Regions from separate parts of the Burkholderia sp. IDO3 genome, predicted to be linked through region 1. Evidence: predicted binding sites of a transcription regulator. Region 1 holds the regulator's gene; each other region holds the start of a gene.
What was found. Region 1 encodes LexA, which represses DNA repair genes until DNA is damaged. Its sites were predicted from a motif close to ACTGTATNNNNATACAGT; they were not measured.

Region 1 (3,272 bases):
CGCGTGCCCTTCTTGTCGACCACCTTGTCCACCACCGCGACGGGCGGCTCGGCCAGGATGCTCACCGACGGCACGACGATCTCGAACTTGTCGGTGCCGAATTCCTTGATCGACAGGAACGCCTCGTTCTCCCACGCGATCAGCACGTCGCCGATCCCGCGCTGCACGAAGCTCGTCGTCGCGCCCCGCGCGCCCGAATCGAGCACGCCGGCGTTCTTGTACAGCTTCGTCACGAATTCCTTCGCCGTCTGCTCGTTGCCGCCCGGCTTGTGCACGGCATATGCCCACGCGGCGAGGTAGTTCCAGCGTGCGCCGCCCGACGTCTTCGGGTTCGGCGTGACGATCGAGATGCCCGGCTTGGTCAGGTCGTCCCAGTCCTTGATCCCCTTCGGATTGCCCTTGCGCACCAGGAACACGATCGTCGACGTGTACGGCGACGCGTTGTCCGGCAGGCGCTTTTGCCAGTCCTTGTTGATGAGTCCCTTGTTCGCGAGCGCGTCGATGTCGTACGCGAGCGCCAACGTGACGACGTCGGCCTGCAGGCCGTCGAGCACCGAGCGCGCCTGCGCGCCCGAGCCGCCGTGCGACTGCTTGAAGTTGACCGTCTCGCCCGTCTTCGCCTTCCACTCCTTGCCGAACGCCTGGTTGAAGTCCTGATACAGCTCGCGCGTCGGGTCGTACGACACGTTCAGGAACGTCGTATCGGCCTGGGCATGCGTCGCGACGCCCAGCGCCGCCGCCGCGCCCAGCGCGAGTGTTGCGATCAGGCGGCCCACTCCGCCCACCAGCCCCGTATTGCGCTTCGCCATCCTTGGTTCTCCAGTGTTGTCGGTATTGCGATGTCGAGCCAGTCTAGCGAACGGGTTACATGATTAAAAATAATCGTTCTTCATTTTTTAATACTCAAAAGTGCTAACGCATACTGGACGGACGGTTGCGGCAGACGAACCGGCGTCCGGGCGTCGCGACATCGCGCCGGAATCGGCGTGATCGCGTCGAACCTCAAGTAACACTTGAAATTCGCGAAGTACTGTATAAAAATACAGCTCACTGTCTATCCATACAGTTCAGCCATGACCAAACTCACTGCCCGTCAGCAGCAAGTGTTCGACTTGATCCGCCGCGCGATCGAGCGCTCCGGATTCCCGCCCACGCGCGCCGAGATCGCGGCCGAGCTGGGTTTCAGCTCGCCGAATGCGGCCGAGGAACACCTGCGTGCGCTGGCGCGCAAGGGCGTGATCGAGCTGGCCGCCGGCGCCTCGCGCGGCATCCGCCTGCTCGGCCTCGACGATTCCCCGCACCAGTTCACGCTGCCGCATGCCGGCCTGATGCAACTGTCGCTGCCGCTCGTCGGCCGCGTCGCGGCCGGTAGCCCGATCCTCGCGCAGGAACATATCTCGCAGCATTACGCGTGCGATCCCGCGCTGTTCACCAGCAAGCCGGACTACCTGCTGAAGGTGCGCGGCCTGTCGATGCGCGACGCCGGCATTCTCGACGGCGATTTGCTCGCGGTGCAGAAGCGCACCGAGGCGAAGGACGGCCAGATCATCGTTGCGCGTCTGGGCGACGACGTCACGGTCAAGCGTTTGATGCGCCGGCCCGGCGGCCTCGAGCTGATCGCGGAGAACCCGGATTACGAAAACATCTTCGTCAAGGCCGGCAGCGCGGAGTTTGCGCTGGAAGGCATCGCCGTCGGGCTGATCCGCTCGGGCGAACTCTGACAATCGGTCTCGCTGAGGAGAACATCATGGAACGCCTTGCCCGTCTGCTGCCTTTCCGTCAATTCGGTCGCCTGCGTCACCTGCGCGGCCGCACGCCTTGTGCGCCGCTGTCCGCTGCAGCGCCCGTGGCGAGCCAAGAAGTCGCAGTTGAACGGCAGGCGTCGCTGCTGCCGTCAGCGCTGCCCGCGTTCGCGCGGGTATCGCTGAACGCCGGCCTGAATCACGCCGAGCCGGCGCGCCGCGCACCCGTGCGCGTGTATCACGGCCGGTCGCGGCTGATCATGGTCGGCACGATCGACGCCGTGTGCCGGATGATCGATCGCTGCATCGCAGAGGAACGATCGGCCCAGCAAGGCGGTCTCTGATTGCGGAACCTGTCCGCACCGGAGGCATCGTGATTGAATCGTCGGGCCGCACGTCGCGGCTCAAACCCCTGCTGATCGTCGCGCTGGCCGTTGTCGTCATTGCGGCGATCGGCTACGCGTACGCATCGCCGTACGTCGCGCTCGGTCGCCTGAAATCGGCGATCGATGCGCGCGATGCGCAGGCGGTCAGTGAGTATGTCGATTTCCCGTCGCTGCGCATCAGCCTGAAGCAGCAGGTCACGGAAGAGTTGATGCGCCGGATCGACTCGGTCAAGAAGAACAATCCGTTCGCGGTGATCGGCGCATTGATCGGGTCGGCATTGATCGGCCCGCTGGTCGATGCGTATGCGACACCTGAAGGCGTGGCGGCGTTGATGAGCGGCATACCCCCGCGCGGCAATCCGGGCGAACGCCCGCCTGAATGGTCTGGTCCGCCTCCGGGCACGACTGCAGGTAATGAACCCGCCGCGCCGGCGAGCGCGCCCGCGTCCGGCAGCAACGCCGCTCCCCCCGCTGCACCAGCACCAGCACCGTCGCCCGCACCGGCCAGCGCGAGCGATACAGGCCATCCGCAGCAAACGCGCGCCGGCTACCGGAATATCGATGAATTTGTCGTGACCTATCAACGCAGCGGCGATGGCACGCGCTATGCGGCGATCTTTCACCGCTTCGGTCTGTTCTCGTGGAAGCTGTCCGCGATCGACCTGCACGCGTAATCGATCGCAATCGATGTGCATGCCGCCGATACGGCACAGCGCGTGACCGACGTGAATCGCAGGGCGAGTCAGCCGGTCACGCCGTCATTGCGTCACTTGCCATTCGTGGTCGCCGCTTCGCGCTCGCGCGCAATCTCGGCCTTTTGCTCTTCGGCCGACGAACACGCCACCAGAATGCTGCAGTTCACGCGATCGAGCAGTTGCGTGTTGCCCGACCCCATCCACCATCTCGACAACCCGCTGCGGCACCGGTGGCCGACAACGACGAGGTCCGCCTGCAATTCCGTTGCGAGATTCGCGATTTCGTCGATCGGATAACCGAACGCGAAATGGCCTTCGGCCTGAACGCCGCGCTCGCGCAGCCAGTTCACGCCTTCCTGCAGAATCTCGCGTGCCGTTTCCTCGAAACGGCCGCATGCGACGTCGGTCAGCAGACCCGCGCTCTGGGCGATGCTCGAGCGCATGTCGAC
Region 2 (3,272 bases), 660 kb from region 1:
CCCGTCAGCTTGTGCGACACGGCGGCGAGCGCCGGTTCGGCGTTCTTCAGTTCGGCCGGCGACAGCAGTTCGAACGGCACGTTCGCTTCCTGCAGCACCGCGATGTCCTTCGCGGCGCCGTCGAGTTGCTGCTGCGTGCGGAACAGCTGCAGCGTGCCGCCCGTGCGCCCTTCGTACTGGATGCCGGTGTCGGCGCGCAGCGCCTGCAGGCAATCGCGGCTGTATTCGGCGAGGCGGACCATGCGGCCCTTGTTGACCGCATAGCGCTCGGCCGTGCAGTTGCGCAGCATCTGCCACATCCACTGCAGCTGGAAGCGCGTGCCGTCGAGGCGGATCGCGAGCGGTGCATGCTTCTCGAACATCCATTTGACAGCCTTCAACGGCACGCCGGGAGCGGCCCATGGCGCGGCATAGCCCGGCGAGATCTGGCCCGCGTTCGCGAAGCTCGTCTCGAGCGCCGGGCCGGCCTCCCGGTCGATCACCGTGACTTCATGACCGGCGCGCGCGAGGTAATACGCGCTTGCCACGCCGACCACACCGCTGCCCAGAATGACGACTCGCATAGCTGCTCCAGATGGATGGGATCAGGTCGAGGCCGGGCGCACCCGCGGCTCCGTGTAACCTCTAGCTGATCTAGTTTTTTGAGCTATGGTATTGTCGAATGTGTAGGTTTTGTTATCGTATTTTTCAGGTTTTCAGCAGAAACAAATGAGAACGCAACGCCAGCCAGTACGCTCCCTCGACAAGCTCGACCGGCGCATCCTGAAACTGCTTCAGAACGACGGCCGGATGGCGATGAAGGACCTCGCGGAACAGGTCGGACTGACCGTGACGCCGTGCATCGAACGCGTGCGGCGCATGGAGCGGGACGGCGTCATCACCGGCTATCACGCACGCGTCGATCCGGGCCAGCTCGGCGCGGCGCTGCTGGTATTCGTCGAGATCACGCTCGGCCACAAGGGCGGCAACATGTTCGAGCAGTTTCGCCGCGAAGTGATGAAGATCGACGAGGTGCTCGAGTGCCATCTCGTGTCGGGCGATTTCGACTACCTGATCAAGGCGCGGATCGGCGAGATGGCCGACTATCGCAAGCTGCTCGGCGACATCCTGCTGCAATTGCCCGGCGCGGTGCAGTCGAAGAGCTATGTCGTAATGGAGGAAATCAAGGAGACGCTGACGATTTCAGTCGGCGAATGACCGCTGCGGCGGCCCGGCATCGGGCTGCCTGTCGGTCCCCATATCGCACCCTTGGCACGCTGCACCCAATACTGTATAAATATACAGTATTGGGTGCAGGCGAATGGGTGAGCGCATGGACGGTCTGTCCGACAACGAATTTCCGATAGCACCGCCCGCGCCCCGCAAGGGGCGTGGTGCGGTCGACAACCTGCAGGGCCGTTACGAAACGGCGCTGCGCGAAACGGTGGACGACGGCTGGATCCACGAATCGGACGATGCCGATCTGGCCGCGCCGCTGCGCACGCAGGTGTTCGAGGAGCGCGCCAAGAGCATTCTGACGCACAACCAGTCGCCGGACATTCCGTTCAGCGTGTCGCTCAATCCGTATCGCGGCTGCGAGCACGGTTGCATCTACTGCTTCGCGCGGCCGACGCACAGCTATCTCGGTTTATCGCCGGGGCTCGATTTCGAGAGCCGCATCTATGCGAAGGTCAATGCAGCCGAACTGCTCGAACGCGAGATATCGCGCAAGCGCTACGTGCCCGAACCCATCGCGCTCGGCGTGAACACCGATGCCTACCAGCCGGTCGAGCGCGACCTGCGCATCACGCGCAGCGTGATCCAGGTGATGCACGATCACGGGCTGCCGTTCGCCGCGATCACGAAGTCGTCGCTGATCGAGCGCGATCTCGATCTGCTCGCGCCGATGGCCGCGCGCGGACAGGTGATGGCTGCGGTCACGATCACCACGCTCGACGCCGATCTCGCGCGCACGCTGGAGCCGCGAGCGGCGACCCCGGCGCGTCGCTTGCGGACGATCCGCGCGCTGCGCGATGCGGGCGTGCCGGTGGGCGTGAGCATTGCGCCGATGATCCCGTTCGTCACCGAGCCCGACCTGGAGCGCGTGCTCGAAGCCTGCGCGGATGCCGGTGCGACGCATGCGAGCTACATCATCCTGCGGCTGCCGTGGGAGGTTGCGCCGCTGTTCAAGAACTGGCTGTCCGCGCATTTCCCCGATCGTGCGGAGCGCGTCATGAACCGCGTGCGCGACATGCGCGGCGGGAAGGACTACGACTCGGATTTCTCGAAGCGGATGAAGGGGGAAGGGATCTGGGCCGACCTGTTGCGGCAGCGCTTCCGTCAGGCCGTCAAGCGGCTCGGGCTGAACGAACGCACGAACGGCATTCTGGATCTGTCGCAGTTTCGCGGCGCACCGGCTGGCGTGGCGCCCGTGCAGCGCCTCGTTGCGGGCACAACCGGTGCGAAGGTGCGTGACGATGCGCAGTTGAGCCTGTTCTGACCCGCGCGTCGGCGCTTATTGCGAAATCTGCTTGGCTGCTTCGACTTGCGACTCGAAATACGTCTGGAACGACAGCGCGAGCGCGGTCATCAGCAGGAACGCGCCGATCAGCAGCGAGAAGATCACGATGAAGATCACCGTCCAGCCGGATCGGCTGTGCTTGCCGGTGTCGGCATTGAATTGCGCATCCCATTTTTCGTCGGGGCGCAGCCCGTAGACGAGCGCGGCGAGGAACGCGGCCAGCAGCGAGATCGCGCCGGGCACCGCGAGCCACCAGCCGAGGCCGGCGCTGCGCTGCGTGGCAGCGAGCAGCAGGAAGCCGGGAATGCCGACGATCGTCGCGAGCAGGTGCGCCCAGCCGTACACGTCGCGAAAGCCATACAGGTAGAAGCGGTGCGCGCCGAGCGATCCGAACAGGAAGGCGAGGGCGGCGGTGAGCGTCTTGGAGCGGAAGCGGCGGGACGGTGCGGTGCTGCTGGACATGGGTGGCGGCGGATGATCGTTGCATGGGCGGCCGACAGGCCGGCGCGGGCGCACGGCCCGGCACGCATTCTACGATGCCCGGTCGGACCCGGTCACCCCTCGCCTGCGTCAAGGTGACGCATAGGTGATGCGGTAGATGGCGCCCGCGTAATCGTCGCTGACGAGCAGCGAGCCGTCCGGCAGCGGCAGCACGTCGGCCGGGCGGCCCCACACCGTACCGTTCGCGCGCAGCCAGCCCGTGATGAACGGCGTCTGGCTTGCATGACTGCCGTCGGCCGACACGACGGCGCGCATTACGCGGTAGCCGACT
Region 3 (3,272 bases), on a different replicon from region 1:
GAACGAACCTTCGCCGTAACGATCGCCCCAGTGCCGGTCGGAATGCTCGCCGACGCCGTACGCAAAACCGTACGCATACACACGCTCGACCCAGCCCTTCATGATCGCCGGCATCGAGAACCACCACAGCGGAAACTGCAGGATCACCGCGTCGGCCCACTTCAGCTTGTCCTGTTCGCGCGCGATGTCGTCGCGCTGCGTGCCCGTCTCGAACGCATGCTTCGAATCGAGCGCCGGATCGAAGCGCGCATCGGGCGCGCGGTCGGTCACGTCGTTCGCATCGAATGCGGCCTTCCAGTTCATCGCATACAGATCGGTGACCTGCACGGCATGGCCCGCCGCTTCCAGATGTTCGACCGCAAAGTCCCGCAGCGCACCGTTCAGCGAGCGCGGTTCGGGATGGGCATAGACGATCAGCACGTTCATGTTCACAGCTCCGTTGATTGAATGACTGCAGGATGCCGCTGCCGAAGGTATATTGGAAATGAATTCCGGATATTCCAGGTATAGCGATGAACAATCTCAGACGGCTGGACCTGAACCTGCTGGTCACGCTGGACGTGCTGCTCGCGGAGCACAACGTCACGCGCGCCGCCGAAAAGCTGAACATGTCGCAGCCGTCGGTGAGCGTGCAGTTGCAAAAGCTGCGCGACCTGTTCGGCGACCCGTTGCTGCTGCCGGGGCCGCGGGGCATGCGGCCGACCGCGCGGGCGGAAACGCTGCGCGAGCCGCTGCGGGATGCGCTCGACGCGATCGAACGCGCGGTGCTGACGGCTACGCCGTTCGATCCGGCGACCGCGACGAACACGTGGCGTGTAGCCGCGACCGACTATGGCGAATCGACGATCGTCCTGCCCGCGCTGAATACGTTGCGTTCGGCTGCACCGGAGACGCGGCTCGCCGTGGTCGAACTCGTGCCGCCGCGCATCGAGCAGGACGCGGAACGAAACGGGATCGACCTCGCGTTCCATACGACCGAAGGATCGCCGGAAGGAATGCGGCGCCTGCCGCTGTTCACGGAGCGATACGTGCTCGTCGGCCGCGCGGGTCATCCGAAGCTGAAGCGGCGCCCCACACTCGCGCAGTTCGGCGGGCTGGAACACGTGATCGTGTCGCCCGACGGCGGCGGCTTCTTCGGCGTGACGGACGAAGCGCTCGCGAAAGCGGGCGCCTCACGACATGTCGTGCTGTCGGTTCCGCATTTCCTGTTCGTGCTATCGGCCGTCGCCACCACCGACCTCGTCGCGATGCTGCCCGAGCGGCTGGTGCGCAACACGCCCGCGTTGCGCGTGGTCGATACGCCGGTCGAAGTCCCCGGCTACGAAATGTCGATGCTGTGGCACGAGCGCGTGCATCGCGATCCGGCCCATCGATGGCTGCGGGAGACGATCGCCGCGTCGGTATGAATCACCCGCCGGACGGACGCAACTGCGCGTCGCCAACCGTCCGAAACCGGTCGCCGCACAAACACGTTCACTCGGGACTTGAAACCGCCACGAACACTGTATATATTTACAGTGCTTTTGCACCATTTGACCCGAATTCCGTCATCCATGACGGACGGACCTTTGTGAGGCGACCATGTTCCAGTCATCCGCATTCGATCCCGAGCAACCCGGCTTCAACCCGGCCCACTTCGAACGCGCCGCGCAGCGGGCGGTCGTCGATCTGCAGCGTGTCGTCGGCGGCCCCGCGCAGCGCGCGCTCGGCCTGCGACGCCGCACCCATCCGGCCGCCGTCCGTACGATGAGCTGGCAGGCGCTGCTGAACGTCGAGGAACTCGCGTTCTCGAACGCCGGTTTCCTGAACCGCAACGACCCGACGGTCGTCGACGCGTTCATCCGGCTGCGCGACAGCCGGCTGGTGGCCGCGGACGTCGAGGAATCGGTCGACTGGCGTCGCGACGACGACGATCTGCCGGCCGTCTACCTGATCGTCAAGGCGATGCTCGAAGCGGAAGAGGAAGAACGGGCCGAAGCGGCCTGACGCGCACCGGCCGGCTGCGGGATCGCGTCGCCACGTTGCGCGGCGACGCGGGAGCCCCCTTCCGTTCTGCCGGCCGCACCGCAATGCCGAGACATCGGCATGACAGTCGCGAAGCGTGGCGCACGCAAGCTATCGCCGCGCAACGTGGCTTCGTGCCGATGCCCGAAGCCACGCCCGTTACAAGCGCGCCGCGAGCCGCGACCCTTGGTCGATCGCGCGTTTCGCATCGAGTTCGGCAGCCAGTTCCGCACCGCCGATCAGGTGCACCGGGCGTCCGGCCGCCTGCAGCGGCGCGAGCAGCGCGCGCTGCGGCTCCTGCCCCGTGCAAAGCACGATCGTATCGGCTTCGATGCACGCGTGATCGGTACGCTGCTCGCCATACGACACGTGCAGCCCACGCGCGTCGATCCGTTCGTAGTTCACGCCGCCGATCATCTTCACCTGCTTCATCTTCAGCGTCGCGCGGTGAATCCAGCCGGTCGTCTTGCCGAGCCCCTTGCCGAGCGGCGCGGCTTTACGCTGCAGCAGCGTCACTTCGCGAGCGGGCGCCGCGACCTGCGCGCGCGTCACGCCGCCCCGCGTCACGGCCGGATCGGTCACGCCCCACTCGGCCTTCCATTCGTCCAGATCGAGCGTGGGCGACTCGCCGTCCTGCACCAGATATTCGGCGACATCGAAGCCGATCCCGCCCGCGCCCACCACCGCGACGCGCCGGCCGACCGGCTGCCGGCCGGCCAGCACGTCGATATAGCTGAGCACATTCGGCCCGTCCTGCCCCGGAATCTTCGGATCGCGCGGCGCGACGCCGGTCGCGAGCACGATCTCGTCGTAGCCGCCCGCGATCAGGTCGCTCGCGTCGACACGCCGGTTCAGATGCAGGTTCACGCCGGTCAGCTCGACTTGCCGGCCGAAGTAGCGCAGCGCTTCATCGAATTCTTCCTTGCCCGGAATCCGCTTTGCCATGTTGAACTGGCCGCCGATCTCCGGCGCCGCATCGAACAGGTCGACCTGATGCCCGCGCTGCGCGAGCACGGTCGAGCACGCGAGCCCCGCCGGCCCCGCGCCGACCACCGCGATACGCTTCGGCCGCTGCGCACGCGTGTAGATCAGTTCCGTCTCGTGACAGGCACGCGGATTCAGCAGGCACGATGCAATCTTGTTCTTGAACGCGTGGTCGAGACACGCCTGGTTGCAGCCGATGCAGGTGTTGATCTCGTCCGCGCGGCCCTGCGCGGCCTTGACGACGAACTCGGCGTCCGCGAGCAGCGGCCGCGCCATCGACACCA

Region 2: the regulator LexA is predicted to act here: its motif matches at 1,268-1,285, upstream of DCN14_RS19695 (PA0069 family radical SAM protein).
Region 3: the regulator LexA is predicted to act here: its motif matches at 1,502-1,519, upstream of DCN14_RS04085 (DUF2471 family protein).

What each region holds. Positions count from the first base shown of each region.
Region 1 covers NZ_CP028963.1:1,773,879-1,777,150, reverse strand. Annotated here, with positions in the region: gene DCN14_RS22930 (sulfate ABC transporter substrate-binding protein) at 1-809, opposite strand, end outside; gene lexA (transcriptional repressor LexA) at 1,074-1,721, shown strand; gene DCN14_RS22915 (hypothetical protein) at 1,748-2,086, shown strand; gene DCN14_RS22910 (DUF2939 domain-containing protein) at 2,116-2,802, shown strand; gene DCN14_RS22905 (universal stress protein) at 2,895-3,272, opposite strand, start outside.
Region 2 covers NZ_CP028963.1:1,110,756-1,114,027, forward strand. Annotated here, with positions in the region: gene DCN14_RS19685 (D-amino acid dehydrogenase) at 1-563, opposite strand, end outside; gene DCN14_RS19690 (Lrp/AsnC ligand binding domain-containing protein) at 709-1,197, shown strand; gene DCN14_RS19695 (PA0069 family radical SAM protein) at 1,301-2,479, shown strand; gene DCN14_RS19700 (TM2 domain-containing protein) at 2,495-2,962, opposite strand; gene DCN14_RS19705 (PQQ-dependent sugar dehydrogenase) at 3,071-3,272, opposite strand, start outside.
Region 3 covers NZ_CP028962.1:878,064-881,335, reverse strand. Annotated here, with positions in the region: gene DCN14_RS04095 (NAD(P)H-dependent oxidoreductase) at 1-426, opposite strand, end outside; gene DCN14_RS04090 (LysR family transcriptional regulator) at 513-1,406, shown strand; gene DCN14_RS04085 (DUF2471 family protein) at 1,582-1,986, shown strand; gene DCN14_RS04080 (NADPH-dependent 2,4-dienoyl-CoA reductase) at 2,164-3,272, opposite strand, start outside.